One region of the Paenibacillus sp. WC2504 genome, then DNA from elsewhere that is predicted to be linked to it. Evidence: a T-box and tRNA genes for the amino acid it is inferred to sense, from the RefSeq annotation. Region 1 holds a T-box; the other regions hold tRNA genes.
The links. A T-box is a leader RNA that pairs with one kind of tRNA and senses whether it is charged. The one in region 1 lies ahead of ACUN27_RS23750 (arginine--tRNA ligase), so its partner is inferred to be a tRNA-Arg.

Region 1 (7,165 bases):
TCATTGGTCAAACCTACAACTCTCATGCTGACAGCTACACGTTGTTTGCGATCTGGTTTATTCCGGCCTTTCTTTTTGCCATATGGACGAGGTGGCAGCCCTTTTACATCCTGTCGTATATTCTTGGACATTTGGCTTATTGCTTTTACTTTTTCCCGCAAGGGCAAGGAAGATCTGATTCGGAAGGCGTCCAAATCGCAATCTGGGTAGGATTAGCTATTGTGAATGGTATTCTCTATCTGCTAACAGAGCGTGGGAAGTTAAACTCGTCCTTTTTGAAATGGATTTCATTTCAAGCGGCAATAGGTATACTGCTCATGCTTTCAAATTCATACGCATTCGAAGATTATGGGGTGTTCATGAATCTGCCCCTGATTGCCGTTCTTGCTGCAGCGGTATGGTATTCCCATAAAATGCGCAACAAAGCCTATCTGTTGTTCTCAGGCTTATGGATTTCAGCCACGATTACGTTTAAATACATTGAACTCATCGTTCGCCATTATAATGAACTTTTTTTCATCATAAGTTTGCTGTTTGTCATTGTATTCATCGGGGCAAATGTGAAGTTCATGTCATTTATCCGGGCATGGCAGCCTGCCGAGAAGCCAATGAATGATGGACTCGAAGGTGAGGCAGGAGAGGGAGCCAAATCGGAAGGGGATTTTACCAAATGGGTTGTGCGTGTTCTCACGGTTTCCGTCGTTATTATCGGATCGCTGCTAGGCAGCCTGACGGTAATCGGGATTGTTACGTTGGTGCTGGGATTTGAAAACCCTGAGAATGTGTTAATGGGTTTTGGACTTGTCGTTGTGACATGCATGATCTTTTTGAAAAAGTTAAATGCGCTAGTGAGGTACACCATACTCATCAGCGGACTGCTTCTTGGAGCGGGAGCGGCTGTGTTTGCAGAAAATGTCCCAGTTCTATTCGCTTTCTTAGCGCTTACAATCGCCGCGTTTATCTACATTGCCGGTATGGTGCATCGGATTTTTTTCTTACTTGCAGCAATTTTAATCACAGCTGCGATACTAACCAATTGGTTCGATAATAGTATTGTCATTTTGTCAGTGATATCTGGTTTATTATTCGTCCTGTTTGCAGGCGGGCAGGTCATCCCGAATGCTGCAGTTAGGCAGCCGGTGCTCTATAGCAGCTATCCATCATTTCTTTTCACATTGTTTGTGTTAACTTTCATGACCGAATCTGCTTGGTATTATGTCACCAACGCCCTGTTCTTTGTTCTAGTTGTGATTGCCTTAGTCGTTAGCAGGCAGCTGCATAGCCGTTGGATATTCGCTTGGTCGATGGGATTCTGGACAGCTTTCCTCGTGTACAAATATTACGATTTAGCCTGGAAGCTGCTGCACAAATCGATTACGTTCGCTATGATTGGGATCTTGATTCTGATCTTTACCGTTTGGTATGAAAAAAGACATCGCCTTGAAGCTGCTGAACCCGAAACGGCTGCTGGGGCAAACGTTAAGGCAAATAGGCTCCTTATTGCCGTGCTGGTGGTGCTACAGATCGCAGCTATGTCGATACAAATTGGCAAAAGTGAGTGGCTGCTCTCCCATGGACAGCTCATCAAGCTCCAGCTTGAACCTTTGGACCCGCGTTCGCTTATTCAAGGGGATTACGTACGTTTGCGCTACACGATTTCTGAGCCGCCTATTTCCGATATGAAGAACGGTGATTTGAGATCTAAGAAAAAAATATCTGTCGTACTCGCTCCGAACACAGCTACAGACGTATACGAATTCAAACGTGTCTATACGAAAGGGGAAGAACTCGCCCCGGGAGAGGTCCGCATGAACGGTACCCTGCAAGGGTACGAGCGGATTGAATACGGCATTGAAAATTATTTCATTCCGGAAGGAACGGGCCGTACCTACGAACAAAATGCCAAGTTTGCGGAAGTGAAAGTATCTGCAAGTGGTGATGCCATTCTTGAGCGCCTTGTGCTGCAACAAAGTGTTGTTCAATAAAGATTAATGTGGTAAAATTACCCGATCTTTGCAAGCAAAAGAGAGGGGTAGCTGTTCGGATGTGGCTCATGTATTCCGTACTTGCGGCTTTCAGTTTCGGGCTGCGAGGCATTCTGTATCACTGGTCCAGCCAGCAATCATTAAACCGGAATGTGCTGCTATGCGGCACATTTTTCATGGGGGCGTTAATTAGCGGCAGCTGCGCCCTTCTTTTACATCAAGCTTGGACCGTGCATGCGCTGATTGGCGTTCAAATGGGACTGTTTTCCTTCGGGGCCAATGCCAGCATGTTCAAAGGTTTTGCCGTAGGGAAAGCGTCGTTGGTCGCGATTCTCACCGGTCTGCCTTCCGTTGTTGTGGTATTCGTTGCATATCTGATTTGGGATGAACGACTTAACATCATGCAGTTTCTAGCCTTTGTCATTATTGTTATCGGGATTTTGGTCGTGCGTTACTCCAATGATATTACGCTCAAAAATTTGCAAGGCGCCGGCTGGGGAGCACTGGCATTGATTCTATTTGCCGCCAATGACTTATCCAGCAAGTGGACGACCTTGGTAGCGGCCCCGTTGTTTCCAACGTTATTCTGTATGTTTGCTACTGGAACCGTTTGCTTTGGTTTGTGGTGGTTGCGAGATCAGAAGCAAGGTAATCATCATCATGCACAGGTTAAAGTGGCAGCCACCACAGGCTGGACGGAACGACGGACTTTTCTATTTGGCATGATCGTGGGCATTACGAATGTGGTCGGCATGATTTTCATCCTTCATGGATTTGATCATGGCAAGGCAGGCCTAGTTTCAGCTGTTGTTGCATTGAATGTACTGATCGTTCTTTTGTACACGCGTTTTGTCATGAAGGATAAATTTTCAAAGATGGAACAGTCTGGATTGGCCTTAGCGTTTATTGGCATCTTAATGATGAAGTTAGTTGCCTCTTGACAACTTCAGCATATTAAAGTAATATTCAGTCAATTCATAACTTGATATGTAACATTGATGAACAGGACAGTAGTTCTTGTCGGACAGTCGCAGCGAGCCGGAATTGGTGGGAACCGGTACGAATGTCAGGAACGAAACGGACCTGGGAAATGGTCTTCCGAAATGAGCAGTAGGGAGATCCGGCATAAGCCGTTATCGTTGGAGGGGTTAAATCTGTAGATTTAACACTTAGAGTGGTACCGCGGGAATGAACAGCTCTCGTCTCTTATTTAGAGACGGGGGCTTTTTTGCATGTAAAAGAGGTCATTTGGGAGGAAAATACGATGATTCAGCAGCTATTAACCGTTGAAATTGAGCAGCACGTCGAAGCCATGTTTCAGGAATCCGGTACACAGCGTCCAGCTACTTTAAAAATTTTCACCGAGCATCCGGCGCACCCGGAACATGGAGATTACAGCTCCAACATTGCTATGCTTTTGGCTAAAATATTGCGAAAGTCCCCCTTGCAGATCGCCGGGGAGCTTCAAAGCCGCATCGAACAGAACGGGCTTGTTCAAGGTTTGTTTAGTAAAGTAGCTGCTGTTGCACCCGGCTTTCTGAATTTTTATATCAACTGGGATGCTTGGGCTAGTGGGGAATATCAAGCTCCAACGAAGCGCACCAGCCGTAGCAAACAAAGCAAGGTGTTGGTGGAACATACCTCCATCAATCCTAATAAAGCCGCGCATGTCGGTCACTTGAGAAATTCCTGTATCGGTGACTCTTTGTCGCGTATGCTCTCGCATGCCGGGTATGAAGTGGAGGTTCATAATTATATTGATGACCTTGGGAATCAATTAGCCGATACGGTGGTAGGCATTCTTCATACGCAAACCGAGGGGAGTTTTCCGCGATTCGGAGATTTTTGTTGGGAAACCTATGCTAAGGTGAATCAGGCCTATAAAGATCAGCCGGCGTTAGCCGAGCAGCGTTCTGTGGTTCTTCATGCCATTGAAAGCGGGACATCGAATCTTGCGTGGATGGGTGCTTTGGTTGCGGAGCGAATTGTGCGTGAGCAGTTGGATGAAATGAAACAATTCGGCATTTCCTATGACGTGCTGGTTTGGGAAAGCAGCATTGTTCGTGCAGGTTTTTGGGATACCACCTTTGAGCTGCTGAGCCAAACGGAGATGTTTCATAAGGTGACGGAGGGGAAACTGGCAGGCTGTTGGGTACTGAAGAACCTAGAAGAAGGAGGAGAAACCCCAGCGGACAACCAGGATTTTCAAGGGGATAAAGTGCTTGTTCGTTCAAATGGCATTCTCACCTACACTGCAAAGGATATCGCGTATCACCTGTGGAAATTCGGACTGCTGGAAAATGATTTTGTGTATAAAAAATGGGAGGATGGCTTATGGTCAACGGCTGCCCAAGGAAGTAAGAAAACGATCGGGCGCGCAGATATGGTCATTAATGTCATTGACTACCGTCAGCAGTATCCGCAAGAGATGGTAAAGTTGGCACTTGAAGTGCTTGGTTATCAGCAGCAGGCCAGTCAACTCAAGCATGTAAGCTACGGTGTTGTTTCTTTAAGTCCCGATACAGCGGCAGGGCTTGGTCTGGATACTTCCGAAGGCAAAAGTTCCTACGCGATGTCAGGTCGTCAAGGCATTGGCATTAAAGTCGCAGACCTGCTTGATCGCATGGAGAAAGTGATCGATGCCAAACGATCAAGAAAAGCGGGAATCTCCAGCAGATCCATCGCCGCGGCTGCGATCCGTTACTATTTGCTGAAATATCAGCTGCAAACCGAAGTGATTTTTGATCTCGAGCAGGCGACTGAGGTGACTGGGAATACAGGCGTTTATTTGCTTTATGCCTACGCCAGAGCGAACCGTATTTTGGATAAAGCGAAGGCGGACGAACGTCTGCAAGCTATAGCGGCCACGTTCCATGGACCCCTTCTGGAAGATCAGGAGTACCAGCTGCTGAGGCATATCGCTTACTGGCCGGAAACTTTGGAGAATGCCACTGCACAGTTGGCTCCTAGTTTGATTTGTCATTATGCGTTTGAATTAGCCTCTCTGTTCAATCATTTTTATAGCGCATGTCCGGTTTTAAAAGGGAGCGAAGCGAGTATTTCCCACCGCTTGTGGATCACACAAACGGTGAAAGCTACCCTTCATGAAGCGCTTGAATTGCTTGGTATGCCGACTCCTAAGCGACTATAAAGAGGGGGTGGTGATGAATGCAGCGTAAAACAAACAAAAAATCGAGCTACAGCAGCGGAAAAACAAAAGTGAGAGTCAGACAATCTGCGAGCGCAACCATTGGTCAAGGCGGGAACTCGATCTCGGTAAACGCTTCTGAGGTTGGCGTCGTCCGCATTCGTCCTTAAAAATGCAACAATAGCTTTCTGATCTGGATTAAATGCGGTACAATAGGGATATTCGTGCCAATATGAATGATTCAGGAGGCTTTTACCACAATGACAGAAAAAGAGATCGAAACACAAACCGAAGAAAATAACGCACAAGATTTGGAACAAGAACAGGCCCAGATCATTATGACTTGGTTTCAGCACATAAACGAAGTTATGAAGGCGCAATTTCCCGAATATGAAGTCGAGGGACAAATCGGAAATAACCCAACGTATGGCCCGATGTTTGCTTTTACACTTAAAAAAGATGAGAAGTTCACATCATGTGGATTTTTCCTCAATGAAATTATGAGAAACTTCCAAACCAATCCAAACGCCGGACTCTGGCTTTCTTCCTTCTTTGTGGACTTGCTGAGAAGCCCGGAGAATCATCCGCTGCCTAATCCGCCGCAAACGGAAGACCAAGCAAAAGAACTTCTGGATAAACATATTGTTCCTTACTGCGCATCAGCTGTTCGTGAAGAATTCCCTGATCAAAAGATTTATGTTGATTTAGAGCTTCATGAAGAGCATGGTCCGGTTCTGGAAGCCGGCTTCGTTGCAGTGCAAGACGGGAACAACACTTGCGCCCTTCCGTTGCAATATTTAATGACTTTATTCTTATTGAACCGTGATCCGGCTGAGCCTCTGATTCAAGCGATGTACCGTTTGTATGAGGAAAATAATTTAGGTCAAGCTTAGTTTCGCTAAACATAAAAGAACCGTCAGGAGCAATTCTTTCCTGACGGTTTTTCTTGTTTAACGCCCAAGCGACTTATAATCCGCATAGCTCCTTATCCTTGGAACGGAGGATATAGTTTCCAATTGCGTATATTTCATGGCATGCGAAGTGTTAAACAGCACGACAGAGTCTGTTTGACGCAGCCAGCCACTGTCACAAAGCTCGATTAAGCCTGCCCAGGTTGCAGAACCTTCTGGCGATGAAGAAATGCCTTGAGCGCCTAAAGCACGTGTGGCATCGGCGATCTGGCTCTTGGATAAGGCGAGCGCTGTACCGCCGCTTTCCTTAACGATCGCTAAGATCAGAGGCAAATCAGGCGGCTGGGGCACTCGCATACCTGTCGGACTAGGCTTTTGGCCTGCTCCGGCTTGACCTCTTGCAGCTTGCGGCAGCAGGCCGTCGACGATGGGTTGGCAGCCTTCTTCCTGCACGCAAACGAACCGTGGCATGGGTCCGTCAACCCAACCAAGTGCTTTGAGCTCATGATAGGCTTTCCACATGCCAATAATTCCGGAGCCTCCGCCGGTCGGATAGATAATAACGTCGGGAAACGTCCATCCGAGCTGCTCGGCGAGCTCAAGTCCCATTGTTTTTTTGCCCTCTACGCGCCCAGGTTCCTTCAAAGTGCCGACATTTACCCAGCCTTGCTCCTGCTTGCCGGTTTCAATAATCGCTGCGGCATCATGAATTAAGCCATCCACAAGAAAGGTTTCCGCCCCATAGAGTGGACACTCCTCTACAATGAGCGGTGGGCAATCCAAAGGGATGAATACCGAAGTCTTAATCCCGGCATGGCTCGCATAGGCAGCGAGTGCGCCAGCGGCATTGCCATTGGAAGGAACCGCCGCACGGGTTGCTCCCGATTCTTTCAGGAGTGAAACGGCGACGGAAAATCCTCGTGATTTGAAGCTTCCCGTCGGGTTCTGTTCTTCGCGTTTAATCCATAGCTGCCTAACGGGCAGCTTTTGTTCCCAATTCTGTAAGCGAACTAGCGGGGTCCAGCCTTCGCCTAACGTGATGATACAATCCGGGTTGCTCACCGGAAGCAGTTCGTTGTATCTCCACATGGATGGGTAGCGAGTCTGTAATGCTTCCTTCT
Region 2 (7,165 bases), 2.3 Mb from region 1:
CCGATCAAGCAATTGACGAGACTGCGCAGCTGCTGCACCAATACGGTGAATGCTCCCGTGATACCGGCCGGTACGCTTCGCTTGTTATATTTTTTGAAACACCAGAAGACATGACGGCTAATTTCACTGTAGAAGATTATGAACAGGTCTTTTGGTCCGTATTAAGCCGGGTAAGTGCCAAAGATCCAGTCCCATGGCCCGCACACATCCCTCAAGACCCCTCCCATCATGCTTGGGAGTTCTGTTATAGTGGGCATCCATACTTCGCCTTTTGCGGGACACCTGCCCATCAAGTTCGCCGAAGCCGGTGGACGCCTTATTTTCTAATCACCTTCCAGCCCCGATGGGTTTTTGAGGAAATCAATGATTCTACCGTTTTCGGACGCAATATGAAAAGCTTGATTCGTCAGAAACTGGTCGAGTACGACGGCGTTCCTGCGCATCCCTCACTCAAATGGTACGGTCAAACAGACAATCTGGAGTGGGAGCAATATTTTCTGCGTGACGATGAAAGTGTAGCTCCGAAATGCCCTTTTGCATCTATGGCCATGAAAAAGAAGTAACTAAAAAACCAGCCGAGGTCTAAGCGGACCCCAGCTGGTTCTTTATCTTTTAATGAATCGTTGCCCGATTATTTGGAGGCATTTGCGGCATGCCCTGAGCCGGGACGAAGGTATTCAGCATTTTCTGCATATCGGACGTACCAAGTTGTGGAACCTGATAATAAGCATTTCTATTTTGATACAAGAAAATTTCATAAGCCATCTCAATAAAATTCTGCACTTGGGAAGCCAGTACGCGACGCACTGTAGGGTTCGTCACCTCAACGGAGGTCATCGTTAATAGCGAGGCATGAGACTTGATAAGCCCCAGCATATGTGCGCTAATACCAGCATCCTTCACATCAGCCAGCGATTGATTCGGCTTTTTGGGCTGAGTAGGCTTGATTCCATAGATGGGCTGTGACAGGTTCCGTATCATATAGGTCTGCGTCTCATGGTTCGGCTTCTGTCCTGTAGTAAAGCACTCTGCCGTTAAATTGTAATGGTAGAGGGTGAAGCTGTACTGATGATCCAAAATGTCCAGAAGCTCGGGATCTTGGACGAACTGTCTGAAAATCATAAACTGATCAAGTACATTAATGGTACAAGCTAACACTTCATGCAAATCAAAGAGCTCGTGTCCCCCATGGTTCATATTAGGCGCCATTTGATTCATGTTGTTGTATGGTGTTTGCTGTTGCATCTCGAAGTCTCCTTTGATATGGATTGGTAACTTCGATAATATGAGTTAGATTCGTGGAAATTATACGTTTCTCTTACTTCAGCAATGAAGCCCAAGTGGTCTCCAACCATTGATCAAAGTCAGCGCCCTTGTCCCCTTCGTACGTATCGTAAACGTCTGTTCTGGTTTTTTGGAGCTTTTCTTTGAATGCTTCAAAAGTGTGACCTTCCGGCAAGCTCTTTTTAATGCGCACGAAAACCTTACCTGCTCCTTTGACCAAATCCCCTTTTTTCCGTGGCGGCAGTTGAACATCTTCACCAAAAGCTTTAAGTTTGCGGTAAGCCAGCTCTTGAATGGGATATACGGCATCACTGGTCATCATACGTGTCAAAATATTTATGCTCTGTTGATCATTCCATTGACCTAACTGTTCAACAGCCTCCTGACGTTCTCTCCAATTGGATGAACGATTCGCGGATTTTTTTAACTCTTCAAAATTGGCGGGTACTTCATTGTTTACTTCTATATTCAACTGGTTCAAGCTCCTTCGACTGCTGCAATTTGCGCATGTTTTTTTACTACAATGATGTTACACTTTTTTGGGCCGGAGCGCCAATGAAATGAATCTATGGTTGCAAACTTCGAAAAAACAGTTCAAAACTAACAGCCATTTGAGTATTAAGCCTCTCATCGCCCATCCCCATGCCCCAGGTAATTAATACACCCATATACGTTTGAATGGCTTGGTCCGCTATCATTTCTGCCGGGAAAACGGTTGAGAACTCTCCTCGTTTTTGTGCTTCTTCTATGACAGGAATGAGCACTAATTTCAGCTCTTCCAACATCTCCAGCTGATTAGACAGTGACTTCTCGTTGCTAAGATTGCTTTGAAATAATGCACGGGCAAGTTGTCGGGTATAAGGTACGAGCCTCACCAGTTCGATAAGAAACTCACGCAAATGAGGGAGAATTGGCCCAACTTTGTCCTTTAGCTTAACGAACTCCGTCGACGCCCAGAATGTCTGAATATCACAGAACACTTCTTCTTTCGTGGCAAAATAGTTAAAAAACGTTCCCTTCGCAACACCAGCACGCTCCGTGATCTGATGAACCGTTGTCGCTTCGTAACCTTGCTCCGCAAACAGTTCGAGCGCTGTGTCTATGATTTTTTTGCGCGTTGCTCGCTTTTTTTCCTCACGGTTCATTGAGTCATCTCCGTTTATCGCTAATGTTTACGCTGTATCTTCCAAGTATAGAGGAAACGACAGGTTTGTTCAATTAACAAAATGACCTTGAGTACAATAATTTTCGTGGGTGATTATAAGTATAGTATGGTTTATGTTAATTATCTGTTATTTTAATCTACAATATATAAAATTAATTATGACCAATAGTATAAATATTTTCATAACCAGCGGTCATTTATTAGGAGGATAGGCACGTGTTTCGACAGTCGCAACGCAGCATGAATGCCCAAAAAACCTGAGGCTAGTTCGCCTCAGGTTTTTGTGTTTTGCTTTATCATGTATCGAGTTAGCTTGAGCTTACCACAATCCCCCTGCAGTACTTGCAAACTGCCGCATCGATTTCGATTTCCTCATTACAGTACGAGCACTCCTTATGTGTTTTCACTGCTGTTGATTCTACCGCCGTTTTCTTCTTCCTGCTAGCCCAGATTAACAAACCGATTACAACAATGACAACGACGATTATCCAAAAAACCATACCGAAACACCTCCTAGTTGATAATCAACTTTTGATGAATCCGTATATGTATATTCGCCTATGCTTGTCTGTTTGTCTTAGTCCTTATGCTAAAATATTCACAGTTGATGCTTTGTCCATAAACCTCATCCGCATTGGGAGATTAATATGGGAACTACAGTCCCTTATTCTGCTGAAATGAGGAGGTTTAGATGACTGAGGGGAACTACAGGGTTCTATTTTGGTTAAATGGGGCAACTGGCCGACCCAAATAATGAAATAGCGTATCCATGTTCCGCTACATTCGCTCAAAGGGCTATCTATGCTAAAATAGCATCCTGGTGTTCTCTTATTTGTGCCTGCTAAAACAAAAAGACCACCCTAAGGTGATCCTTTTGTTTAAAGCGGGTGATGGGAATACTCCAAATCCTCATTTAAAAAGCTTCCTTCGGAAGCACTGGTGGTATATTTGGACGCTCGTCCTACTTTGGTTTACTCTATGATGTCTTCACGGACGGTCGAACCCTTTGTGGTCTCTCTTCCTTCCCGCCCAAAACAAAAAGACCACCCTAAGGTGATCCTTTTGTTTAAAGCGGGTGATGGGAATCGAACCCACGCTACCAGCTTGGAAGGCTGAAGTTCTACCATTGAACTACACCCGCATGATGTTAAAAGTCGGGACGACACGATTTGAACATGCGACCCCCTGCTCCCAAAGCAGGTGCTCTACCAAGCTGAGCTACGTCCCGAGAAAAATACCGGCGAGAGGACTCGAACCTCCACTCGTGAGAACTCGATTTTGAGTCGAGCGCGTCTGCCATTCCGCCACGCCGGCATATGTGGCGCGCCCTGAGAGATTCGAACTCCCGACCTTTTGATTCGTAGTCAAATACTCTATCCAGCTGAGCTAAGGGCGCGTATGAAATTGAGGTAAATAATGCCGAAGACCGGACTTGAACCGGTACGATAGTCACCTATCGCAGGATTTTAAGTCCTGTGCGTCTGCCGATTCCGCCACTCCGGCTTGCTTAAAGGCAGAAGGCGCTACCCAGATTCGAACTGGGGGTAAAGCTTTTGCAGAGCTCTGCCTTACCACTTGGCTATAGCGCCAAAAAGCGGAAGACGGGATTCGAACCCGCGACCCTCGCCTTGGCAAGGCGATGCTCTACCCCTGAGCCACTTCCGCATGATAATGGGGTTTCCTCAAGTATTTTTGAGGAATGATGCGCGTAGAGGGACTTGAACCCCCACGGTCGCCCGCTAGATCCTAAGTCTAGTGCGTCTGCCAATTCCGCCATACGCGCATGCTGTAAATAAGGCAAATGGTGAGTCATGTAGGATTCGAACCTACGACACCCTGATTAAAAGTCAGGTGCTCTACCAACTGAGCTAATGACTCATGAAAGAAACTGGGGATCAAGGATTTGAACCTTGGCATGACGGAGTCAAAGTCCGTTGCCTTACCGCTTGGCTAATCCCCAATGATAAGTAATGGGCGGACGACGGGACTTGAACCCGCGAATGCCGGATCCACAAACCGGTGCGTTAACCCCTTCGCCACGACCGCCACATTAAAAGGTAAAGAAATGGAGGCTGATGGATTCGAACCACCGAACTCGGAGAGAGCAGATTTACAGTCTGCCGTGTTTAGCCACTTCACTAAGCCTCCATAAAGCAATGGTGCCGTCGAGAGGACTTGAACCCCCAACCTACTGATTACAAGTCAGTTGCTCTACCAGTTGAGCTACAACGGCGTATTCAATTGTTATAATGGCGGAGCCGACGGGATTCGAACCCGCGGTCTCCTGCGTGACAGGCAGGCATGTTAGGCCTCTACACCACGGCTCCACATTTATAAAGTTGAACATGTATGGTGGAGGCTGACGGGATCGAACCGCCGACCCTCTGCTTGTAAGGCAGATGCTCTCCCAGCTGAGCTAAGCCTCCATGGGAATGAAATCCTAAGATAAAAATGGTGACCCGTAGGGGACTCGAACCCCTGTTACCTCCGTGAAAGGGAGGTGTCTTAACCACTTGACCAACGGGCCATGCTGAATGAAAATTTACAACGGAGAGAGAGGGATTCGAACCCTCGCACCACTTACGCAGTCTAACCCCTTAGCAGAGGGTCCCCTTATAGCCACTTGGGTATCTCTCCAATATAACGAACTACTAGCGGCAGAGGGGCTCGAACCCCCGACCTTACGGGTATGAACCGTACGCTCTAGCCAGCTGAGCTACGCCGCCATAATGTCTAATTTATAAGAAACGGAGAAGGAGGGATTCGAACCCTCGAGACGCTTGTGACGCCTACACGATTTCCAATCGTGCTCCTTCGGCCAGCTCGGACACTTCTCCTAGTATTTATGGGTTAGGACTCCCCGAACAGGACTCGAACCTGTGACAACTCGATTAACAGTCGAGTGCTCTACCAACTGAGCTATCAGGGAATATGGTGGAGCCAAGCGGGATCGAACCGCTGACCTCCTGCTTGCAAGGCAGGCGCTCTCCCAGCTGAGCTATGGCCCCTTATGACTTGTCTATAACTAAAGAATCATGGTTGGCCCTAGTGGACTCGAACCACCGACCTCACCCTTATCAGGGGTGCGCTCTAACCAGCTGAGCTAAGGGCCAAAATTGATAACTACTCCTGTGGAGTTTAAAACACCCCAAAGGGGTACTGCTTGGCAACGTTCTACTCTCCCAGAACCCTGCGGTTCAAGTACCATCGACGCTGGAGGGCTTAACGGTCGTGTTCGAGATGGGAACGCGTGGGTCCCCTCCGCCATCATCACCAAACAGTCAAAGCGTGTTTGCGCCTTGAAAACTAGATACGAAACTTGCGTAAAGGTTTGATTCTTAGGTTTATTTGGTTAAGCCCTCGACCGATTAGTATTCGTCAGCTGCATACGTTGCCGCACTTCCACCTCGAACCTATCAACCTCGTCGTCTACAAGGGGTCTTACATACTGGGAAATCTCATCTTGAGGGGGGCTTCGCGCTTAGATGCTTTCAGCGCTTATCCCCTCCGTACATAGCTACCCAGCGGTGCCTCTGGCGAGACAACTGGTACACCAGCGGTACGTCCATCCCGGTCCTCTCGTACTAAGGACAGCTCCTCTCAAATTTCCTACGCCCGCGACAGATAGGGACCGAACTGTCTCACGACGTTCTGAACCCAGCTCGCGTACCGCTTTAATGGGCGAACAGCCCAACCCTTGGGACCTACTTCAGCCCCAGGATGCGATGAGCCGACATCGAGGTGCCAAACCTCCCCGTCGATGTGGACTCTTGGGGGAGATAAGCCTGTTATCCCCAGGGTAGCTTTTATCCGTTGAGCGATGGCCCTTCCATTCGGTACCACCGGATCACTAAGTCCGACTTTCGTCCCTGCTCGACTTGTAGGTCTCGCAGTCAAGCTCCCTTATGCCTTTGCACTCTGCGAATGATTTCCAACCATTCTGAGGGAACCTTTAAACGCCTCCGTTACATTTTAGGAGGCGACCGCCCCAGTCAAACTGCCCACCTGACACTGTCCCCATACCGGATCACGGTACCAGGTTAGAACTCCGATACGATCAGGGTGGTATCCCAACGGCGCCTCCACCCAAGCTGGCGCTCAGGCTTCAAAGGCTCCCACCTATCCTGTACAGATCGTACCAAAGTCCAATATCAAGCTGCAGTAAAGCTCCATGGGGTCTTTCCGTCTTGTCGCGGGTAACCTGCATCTTCACAGGTATTAAAATTTCACCGGATCTCTCGTTGAGACAGCGCCCAAGTCGTTACGCCATTCGTGCGGGTCAGAATTTACCTGACAAGGAATTTCGCTACCTTAGGACCGTTATAGTTACGGCCGCCGTTTACTGGGGCTTCAATTCATAGCTTCGGAACCGAGGTCCCTAACCACTCCTCTTAACCTTCCAGCACCGGGCAGGCGTCAGCCCGTATACTTCGCCTTGCGGCTTCGCACAGACCTGTGTTTTTGCTAAACAGTCGCTTGGGCCTTTTCACTGCGGCCCCCTCGGGCTATTCACCCTACCGAGGCACCCCTTCTCCCGAAGTTACGGGGTCATTTTGCCGAGTTCCTTAACGAGAGTTCTTCCGCGCGCCTTAGAATTCTCTTCTCACCCACCTGTGTCGGTTTGCGGTACGGGCACCTTCGCCTGGCTAGAAGCTTTTCTTGGCAGTGTGAAATCATGACCTTCGGTACTTAAAGTTTCCCTCCCCATCACAGCCC
Region 3 (7,165 bases), 4.7 Mb from region 1:
ACTTTATCATCCTGTTTATACACTTATGCACTCTATAGTATCAGCCAGTGTTTCTCAGCCCAGCTGCAATGCCGTTAATTGTAAGCAGCACTTCACGCAGCAGAATTGCATCGTCTTCATTATTTTCACGCAGGGCACGAAGCTCTGTAAGCAGTTCAACCTGCATATAGCTCAGTGGATCAACGTAAGGGTTACGAAGGCGAATTGACTCTTGAATAACAGGTACATTATCCAAAATTTCTTGCTGCCCTGTAATCTGCAAAATGATCGAAGAAGTTAATTCATATTCTTCCCTAATGAGGTTGAAAATACGCTCTGCAATCGCCGATTCCTTCACTAAATTCCCGTATTCTTTCGCAATTTGCAGATCCGCTTTGGCAAGCGCCATTTGCAGATTATCAATCATTGTACGGAAGAAAGACCAATCTTCATACATTTCTTTTAAAGTCTCTAGATTCGCTGCATTTCCTTGATAAAAGCTTTGCAGACCTGTGCCTGCCGCATACCATGCAGGAAGCAAATAACGAGTTTGCGTCCATGAGAATACCCACGGAATCGCACGCAAATCTTCGAATCTGTCGCTATTTTTACGCTTGGATGGACGTGAACCGATATTCAGCTCGCCAATCTCAGGCAGCGGTGTGGATTCTTTGAAGAACGTTAAGAAGTCTTCGTCTCGGAAAATGAGATCCTGATATTTCGTCTGTGCTTGCTCCGAAATACCTCGCATAATCGTCTCCCACTTGTCTTCTTGTGGAAGTCTTTGTGGGGAAAGCGATAGTTTGGACGCTGTAATTAAAGCAAAAGTCGCCTGCTCTAAGCTGCGATAAGCAATCCCTTGCAAGGAATAGCGAGAAGATAATACTTCCCCTTGCTCTGTGATCTTGATACCGCCGCCAAGCGTTTCTACCGGCTGTGCAAGAATACTGCGGTTAAGCGGCATTCCGCCGCGCCCCAGTGCGCCCCCACGGCCATGGAAGAACTTCAGCTTCACGCCAAATTTTTTCGCTGCTTCAGTGATATCCTGAAGCGCCATACGAAGCTCCCAGTTTGCTGTAATTACTCCGCCGTCTTTATTGCTGTCGGAGTACCCAAGCATGATTTCGTGAAGCTGAGTATCCGGATCAAGGCTGTCTCGGTAAGCAGGAATTGCTAACAGTGTGCTCATAATGCCTGGTGCCGCATGCAAGTCGTCAATCGTCTCAAATAAAGGTACCGATTGAAGCGTACTTGTTACTCTGCCATCGTTCTCTTTGCGATATAGGCCTGCTTCTTTCGCAAACACTACAACTTCCAAAAGATCACTAGCACCCTGTGTCATACTAATTAGGTAGCTATTGATACAATTGCGTCCAAACTCCTTCTGCGCTTCGCCTACCGTACGGTAAACATCTAAACACTCCTTCGTACCTTCGGAGTAATCCAGGTAAGTTGAAGTGATTGGTCTTGGATCATTCAATACATCTGTCAGAAGCGAGATTTTCTCTTCTTCAGAGAGCTTACTGTAGTCACTCGTAATGCCCATTTTCGCTAAAATCTCTGTCATCGCCGATTCATGCTCTTTACTGTGCTGTCTGATATCTAGAGCAGCTAAGTGGAAGCCGAACAGTTCAACTTGGCGGATCAGCTTTTTAATATATTTGTCAGCTACGTAATCCGCAAAATGCGATCTCAAGCTAGCATCAATAATTTGCAGATCACTAATAAATTCGTCAGGGCTGTTATATTTCTGGCTTGTCGGCACATTAGAGTTGCCCGTGTTATGCACCTTTTCGATCATATATGTTGTTTTGATACGGTAAGGCTCTTTCTCATTGCGCCATACATCCTGCACATTACCAAGTGCTACGCGGTCGCATTGAATGGACTCCAATAAGGCATCGCTAACCGTCACAATATTTTTGCTGAAGCTCATGTGCTCTAGAGTTTCCTTAAGAACCTCTTCATACTTTTGCAAAGCCAGTTGACGGTGCAATCCTAGCGTTTCCCATGTTACATTCGCTCTCACAGATGGATTACCATCACGGTCGCCACCAATCCATGAACCGAATTTCAAGAAAGATGGCACGTGCCATGTATCCTGCGGGTAATATTTATTTAAGCAGCGTTCAAGCTCATGATAAACCTCCGGCAGCACATCGAACAAAGTTTCGTCAAAATAGTACAACCCATTGCGAACCTCATCGATGACCGTCGGTTTACGATCACGCAGCTCGTCCGTTTGCCATAGATTCAGAACTTCTCCAAGCAGCTTCTCACGCAGTTGTTCACGCTCACGGGAAGTTAGCATCGGATTATCCAGCTTCATCATATCTTCCGAAATACGCAGATTAATATCAAGTACGGCTCTACGCATTGCTTCCGTAGGATGAGCAGTCATGACAAGTTCTAAAGAGATAGATTTAAGAATTTCTTGTACTTCTTCAAAAGGGATATGATTGTTTCTTAGTTCCTGAACAATGCTCTCTATGGAACCAGGCTGCACGGACTCACCCGAGGAACGCTCGTAGTCTCTTTTACGGCGAATCCGATGATTCTGCTCAGCAATGTTAACTAGTTGGAAGTAAATAGCAAATGCTCGGATCACTTGATGGCGAATTTCCGGATCAAGCGAAGAAATCGTTTCTTTGAACTCATCATAGATTTCAATGACATAGTGTGCTCTTAAAGACTTACTCATCTCACGAATTTTCTCGACAACATCGAGGAGATCATTGCCGCCCTGATGTACCAGAACTTCACCTAGTATGTGCCCCAAGAAGCGTACGTCCCTGCGAAGCAGATTATTCGTTCCTTGCTTTTGTAGGCCGATTACATTCTCTAACATAACTCTCCACCTCATCTATTCACTATGTTGCATTAATGCTTCTCTCTATAAAAGCTAAACGTTATAAAAACTCATTTCAGAATATTTTACCACAATCCGCTCTTTGCACATAGTAGTAAAATAAAAAAAGACCTAATTAGGCTGTGGTAATTAATGTATGTTGCGAAGTACTTTACATGTCTTTTCCCTTCTTAGAAATAAAAAGGAGCCGCCCTAGGCGACCCTTTCTTATATCTCTCGCTCTCTATAAACATGCTTTCTCAGAAGAACCTAAGCTATGCATTTGTTAACGGAACTACAGGCCTCTATTTAGCTAGAGAACCTTACATCCGTCCCTCGTAGGGAACTATGGAACGCTATTTCGTCAATTTCAGTTAATATACTTGAAGCCCTATAGTTCCCCCTAATTGGGAATTACGCTGATTTGCTTGAAATAGCGGACTCCAGTTCCCTTTCTCCTCTCCTAACTGCATTAAATCCTCATCAATCATACTTCTCCTTACCAGGCGCAAAAGGAAAAGCCACCCGAAGGTGGCTCTCTCTTTTTGTAAAGCGGGTGATGGGAATACTCCAAGTCTTCATTGAACATGCTTCCTACGGAAGCAATCAGCGGTAGATTTGGACGCTCGTCCTACTCGGGATTACTCAAGAAGTCTTCACGGACGGTCGAACTGTTGTGGGTTTTCTTCCCTTACCTGCACAAAAAGAAAAAACCACCCGAAGGTGGCTCTCTCTTTTTGTGAAGCGGGTGATGGGAATCGAACCCACGCTACCAGCTTGGAAGGCTGAAGTTCTACCATTGAACTACACCCGCGCGTATATCGGGATGACACGATTTGAACATGCGACCCCCTGCTCCCAAAGCAGGTGCTCTACCAAGCTGAGCTACATCCCGATACGGTATAACTAATAAAAAATGGCGCGCCCTGAGAGATTCGAACTCCCGACCTTTTGATTCGTAGTCAAATACTCTATCCAGCTGAGCTAAGGGCGCTTAAAATATGGAGCGGAAGACGGGGATCGAACCCGCGACCCTCGCCTTGGCAAGGCGATGCTCTACCGCTGAGCCACTTCCGCAGGGTACCTCAGGAGTATAAATACTGCTGAGGATTTAATGCGCGTAGAGGGACTTGAACCCCCACGGTCGCCCGCTAGATCCTAAGTCTAGTGCGTCTGCCAATTCCGCCATACGCGCATGTTCTAAATAAGGCAAATGGTGAGTCATGTAGGATTCGAACCTACGACACCCTGATTAAAAGTCAGGTGCTCTACCAACTGAGCTAATGACTCATAAAAGAAACTGGGGATCAAGGATTTGAACCTTGGCATGACGGAGTCAAAGTCCGTTGCCTTACCGCTTGGCTAATCCCCAATAATAACATGCCGTCGAGAGGACTTGAACCCCCAACCTACTGATTACAAGTCAGTTGCTCTACCAGTTGAGCTACAACGGCATATACAGTTAATGGTGGAGGCTGACGGGATCGAACCGCCGACCCTCTGCTTGTAAGGCAGATGCTCTCCCAGCTGAGCTAAGCCTCCATGGGAAATACGTAATGGTGACCCGTAGGGGACTCGAACCCCTGTTACCTCCGTGAAAGGGAGGTGTCTTAACCACTTGACCAACGGGCCTTACAAAAAAATACTGGAGCTTCCAACCGGAATCGAACCGGTGACCTCATCCTTACCATGGATGCACTCTACCGACTGAGCTATGGAAGCAATGGCTCCCCGAACAGGACTCGAACCTGTGACAACTCGATTAACAGTCGAGTGCTCTACCAACTGAGCTATCAGGGAATACTGCTTGGCAACGTTCTACTCTCCCAGAACCCTGCGGTTCAAGTACCATCGACGCTGGAGGGCTTAACGGTCGTGTTCGAGATGGGAACGCGTGGGTCCCCTCCGCCATCATCACCAAACAGTCAAAGCGTGTTTGCGCCTTGAAAACTAGATACGAAACTTGCGTAAAGAATATTTGTCATCTACGTTAGACGTAGCGACTAGCTGCTTAGTCAGCTGGTTTGGTTAAGCCCTCGACCGATTAGTATTCGTCAGCTGCATGCATTGCTGCACTTCCACCTCGAACCTATCAACCTCGTCGTCTACAAGGGGTCTTACATACTGGGAAATCTCATCTTGAGGGGGGCTTCGCGCTTAGATGCTTTCAGCGCTTATCCCCTCCGTACATAGCTACCCAGCGGTGCCTCTGGCGAGACAACTGGTACACCAGCGGTACGTCCATCCCGGTCCTCTCGTACTAAGGACAGCTCCTCTCAAATTTCCTACGCCCGCGACAGATAGGGACCGAACTGTCTCACGACGTTCTGAACCCAGCTCGCGTACCGCTTTAATGGGCGAACAGCCCAACCCTTGGGACCTACTTCAGCCCCAGGATGCGATGAGCCGACATCGAGGTGCCAAACCTCCCCGTCGATGTGGACTCTTGGGGGAGATAAGCCTGTTATCCCCAGGGTAGCTTTTATCCGTTGAGCGATGGCCCTTCCATTCGGTACCACCGGATCACTAAGTCCGACTTTCGTCCCTGCTCGACTTGTAGGTCTCGCAGTCAAGCTCCCTTATGCCTTTGCACTCTGCGAATGATTTCCAACCATTCTGAGGGAACCTTTAAACGCCTCCGTTACATTTTAGGAGGCGACCGCCCCAGTCAAACTGCCCACCTGACACTGTCCCCATACCGGATCACGGTACCAGGTTAGAACTCCGATACGATCAGGGTGGTATCCCAACGGCGCCTCCACCCAAGCTGGCGCTCAGGCTTCAAAGGCTCCCACCTATCCTGTACAGATCGTACCAAAGTCCAATATCAAGCTGCAGTAAAGCTCCATGGGGTCTTTCCGTCTTGTCGCGGGTAACCTGCATCTTCACAGGTATTAAAATTTCACCGGATCTCTCGTTGAGACAGCGCCCAAGTCGTTACGCCATTCGTGCGGGTCAGAATTTACCTGACAAGGAATTTCGCTACCTTAGGACCGTTATAGTTACGGCCGCCGTTTACTGGGGCTTCAATTCATAGCTTCGGGTTACCCCCTAACCACTCCTCTTAACCTTCCAGCACCGGGCAGGCGTCAGCCCGTATACTTCGCCTTGCGGCTTCGCACAGACCTGTGTTTTTGCTAAACAGTCGCTTGGGCCTTTTCACTGCGGCCCCCTCGGGCTATTCACCCTACCGAGGCACCCCTTCTCCCGAAGTTACGGGGTCATTTTGCCGAGTTCCTTAACGAGAGTTCTTCCGCGCGCCTTAGAATTCTCTTCTCACCCACCTGTGTCGGTTTGCGGTACGGGCACCTTCGCCTGGCTAGAAGCTTTTCTTGGCAGTGTGAAATCATGACCTTCGGTACTTAAAATTTCCCTCCCCATCACAGCCCAGCCTTACGGTTAGCGGATTTGCCTACTAACCAGCCTCACTGCTTGGACGAGCATCCATCAGCTCGCGTCACTATCCTTCTGCGTCACTCCATCGCTCATAACGGCTACGGTGGTACAGGAATTTCCACCTGTTGTCCATCGACTACGCCTTTCGGCCTCGCCTTAGGTCCCGACTTACCCTGAGCGGACGAGCCTTCCTCAGGAACCCTTAGGTTTTCGGCGGATCAGATTCTCACTGATCTTTTCGTTACTTATACCGGCATTCTCACTTGTATGCGCTCCACCTGTCCTTACGGTCAGAATTCAACGTACATACAACGCTCCCCTACCCATGCACATACGTGCAAGCCATAGCTTCGGTGGCGTGTTTAGCCCCGTTACATTTTCGGCGCAGAGTCACTCGACCAGTGAGCTATTACGCACTCTTTCAATGGTGGCTGCTTCTAAGCCAACATCCTGGTTGTCTGTGCAACTCCACATCCTTTCCCACTTAACACACACTTGGGGACCTTAGCTGATGGTCTGGGCTGTTTCCCTTTTGACAATGGATCTTAGCACTCACTGTCTGACTCCCGGATTTAAGTTTGTGGCATTCAGAGTTTGACTGGACTTGGTAACCCTTGGCGGGCCCCGCACCCAATCAGTGCTTTACCTCCACAACTCACAACATCCGAGGCTAGCCCTAAAGCTATTTCGGGGAGAACCAGCTATCTCCGAGTTCGATTGGAATTTCTCCGCTACCCCCACCTCATCCCCGAATTTTTCAACATTCGTGGGTTCGGGCCTCCAGTGAGTGTTACCTCACCTTCACCCTGGACAGGGGTAGATCACACGGTTTCGGGTCTACGTCCACGTACTAAAGCGCCCTATTCAGACTCGCTTTCGCTGCGGCTCCGTCTTTTCGACTTAACCTCGCACGGGAACGTAACTCGCCGGTTCATTCTACAA

Region 2: it has a tRNA-Arg gene. The T-box ahead of ACUN27_RS23750 (arginine--tRNA ligase) is inferred to sense a tRNA for this amino acid. The anticodon was not compared.
Region 3: it has a tRNA-Arg gene. The T-box ahead of ACUN27_RS23750 (arginine--tRNA ligase) is inferred to sense a tRNA for this amino acid. The anticodon was not compared.

Annotation. Positions count from the first base shown of each region.
Region 1 covers NZ_JBQZFH010000001.1:5,212,620-5,219,784, reverse strand. The annotation lists gene ACUN27_RS23760 (GDYXXLXY domain-containing protein) at 1-1,985, shown strand, start outside; gene ACUN27_RS23755 (EamA family transporter) at 2,045-2,926, shown strand; T-box leader at 2,975-3,195, shown strand; gene ACUN27_RS23750 (arginine--tRNA ligase) at 3,250-5,136, shown strand; gene ACUN27_RS23745 (hypothetical protein) at 5,154-5,303, shown strand; gene ACUN27_RS23740 (hypothetical protein) at 5,394-6,026, shown strand; gene ACUN27_RS23735 (threonine synthase) at 6,084-7,165, opposite strand, start outside.
Region 2 covers NZ_JBQZFH010000001.1:7,512,566-7,519,730, forward strand. The annotation lists gene ACUN27_RS34295 (YqcI/YcgG family protein) at 1-563, shown strand, start outside; gene ACUN27_RS34300 (spore coat protein) at 613-1,245, opposite strand; gene ACUN27_RS34305 (HEAT repeat domain-containing protein) at 1,319-1,756, opposite strand; gene ACUN27_RS34310 (TetR/AcrR family transcriptional regulator) at 1,851-2,429, opposite strand; gene ACUN27_RS34315 (hypothetical protein) at 2,758-2,949, opposite strand; tRNA gene ACUN27_RS34320 (tRNA-Gly) at 3,520-3,590, opposite strand; tRNA gene ACUN27_RS34325 (tRNA-Pro) at 3,604-3,677, opposite strand; tRNA gene ACUN27_RS34330 (tRNA-Leu) at 3,685-3,763, opposite strand; tRNA gene ACUN27_RS34335 (tRNA-Arg) at 3,769-3,845, opposite strand; tRNA gene ACUN27_RS34340 (tRNA-Leu) at 3,867-3,952, opposite strand; tRNA gene ACUN27_RS34345 (tRNA-Cys) at 3,968-4,038, opposite strand; tRNA gene ACUN27_RS34350 (tRNA-Gly) at 4,043-4,114, opposite strand; tRNA gene ACUN27_RS34355 (tRNA-Leu) at 4,153-4,232, opposite strand; tRNA gene ACUN27_RS34360 (tRNA-Lys) at 4,252-4,327, opposite strand; tRNA gene ACUN27_RS34365 (tRNA-Gln) at 4,338-4,409, opposite strand; tRNA gene ACUN27_RS34370 (tRNA-His) at 4,423-4,495, opposite strand; tRNA gene ACUN27_RS34375 (tRNA-Tyr) at 4,516-4,597, opposite strand; tRNA gene ACUN27_RS34380 (tRNA-Thr) at 4,607-4,682, opposite strand; tRNA gene ACUN27_RS34385 (tRNA-Asp) at 4,700-4,776, opposite strand; tRNA gene ACUN27_RS34390 (tRNA-Val) at 4,800-4,875, opposite strand; tRNA gene ACUN27_RS34395 (tRNA-Glu) at 4,902-4,976, opposite strand; tRNA gene ACUN27_RS34400 (tRNA-Ser) at 4,998-5,086, opposite strand; tRNA gene ACUN27_RS34405 (tRNA-Met) at 5,102-5,175, opposite strand; tRNA gene ACUN27_RS34410 (tRNA-Ser) at 5,198-5,286, opposite strand; tRNA gene ACUN27_RS34415 (tRNA-Asn) at 5,306-5,378, opposite strand; tRNA gene ACUN27_RS34420 (tRNA-Ala) at 5,382-5,457, opposite strand; tRNA gene ACUN27_RS34425 (tRNA-Ile) at 5,486-5,562, opposite strand; rRNA gene rrf (5S ribosomal RNA) at 5,611-5,727, opposite strand; rRNA gene ACUN27_RS34435 (23S ribosomal RNA) at 5,798-7,165, opposite strand, start outside.
Region 3 covers NZ_JBQZFH010000001.1:523,660-530,824, reverse strand. The annotation lists gene ACUN27_RS02565 (hypothetical protein) at 1-10, opposite strand, end outside; gene ppc (phosphoenolpyruvate carboxylase) at 41-2,827, opposite strand; tRNA gene ACUN27_RS02555 (tRNA-Gly) at 3,571-3,641, opposite strand; tRNA gene ACUN27_RS02550 (tRNA-Pro) at 3,649-3,722, opposite strand; tRNA gene ACUN27_RS02545 (tRNA-Arg) at 3,745-3,821, opposite strand; tRNA gene ACUN27_RS02540 (tRNA-Gly) at 3,830-3,904, opposite strand; tRNA gene ACUN27_RS02535 (tRNA-Leu) at 3,943-4,022, opposite strand; tRNA gene ACUN27_RS02530 (tRNA-Lys) at 4,042-4,117, opposite strand; tRNA gene ACUN27_RS02525 (tRNA-Gln) at 4,128-4,199, opposite strand; tRNA gene ACUN27_RS02520 (tRNA-Thr) at 4,209-4,281, opposite strand; tRNA gene ACUN27_RS02515 (tRNA-Val) at 4,294-4,369, opposite strand; tRNA gene ACUN27_RS02510 (tRNA-Glu) at 4,385-4,459, opposite strand; tRNA gene ACUN27_RS02505 (tRNA-Thr) at 4,474-4,549, opposite strand; tRNA gene ACUN27_RS02500 (tRNA-Asn) at 4,552-4,627, opposite strand; rRNA gene rrf (5S ribosomal RNA) at 4,633-4,749, opposite strand; rRNA gene ACUN27_RS02490 (23S ribosomal RNA) at 4,852-7,165, opposite strand, start outside.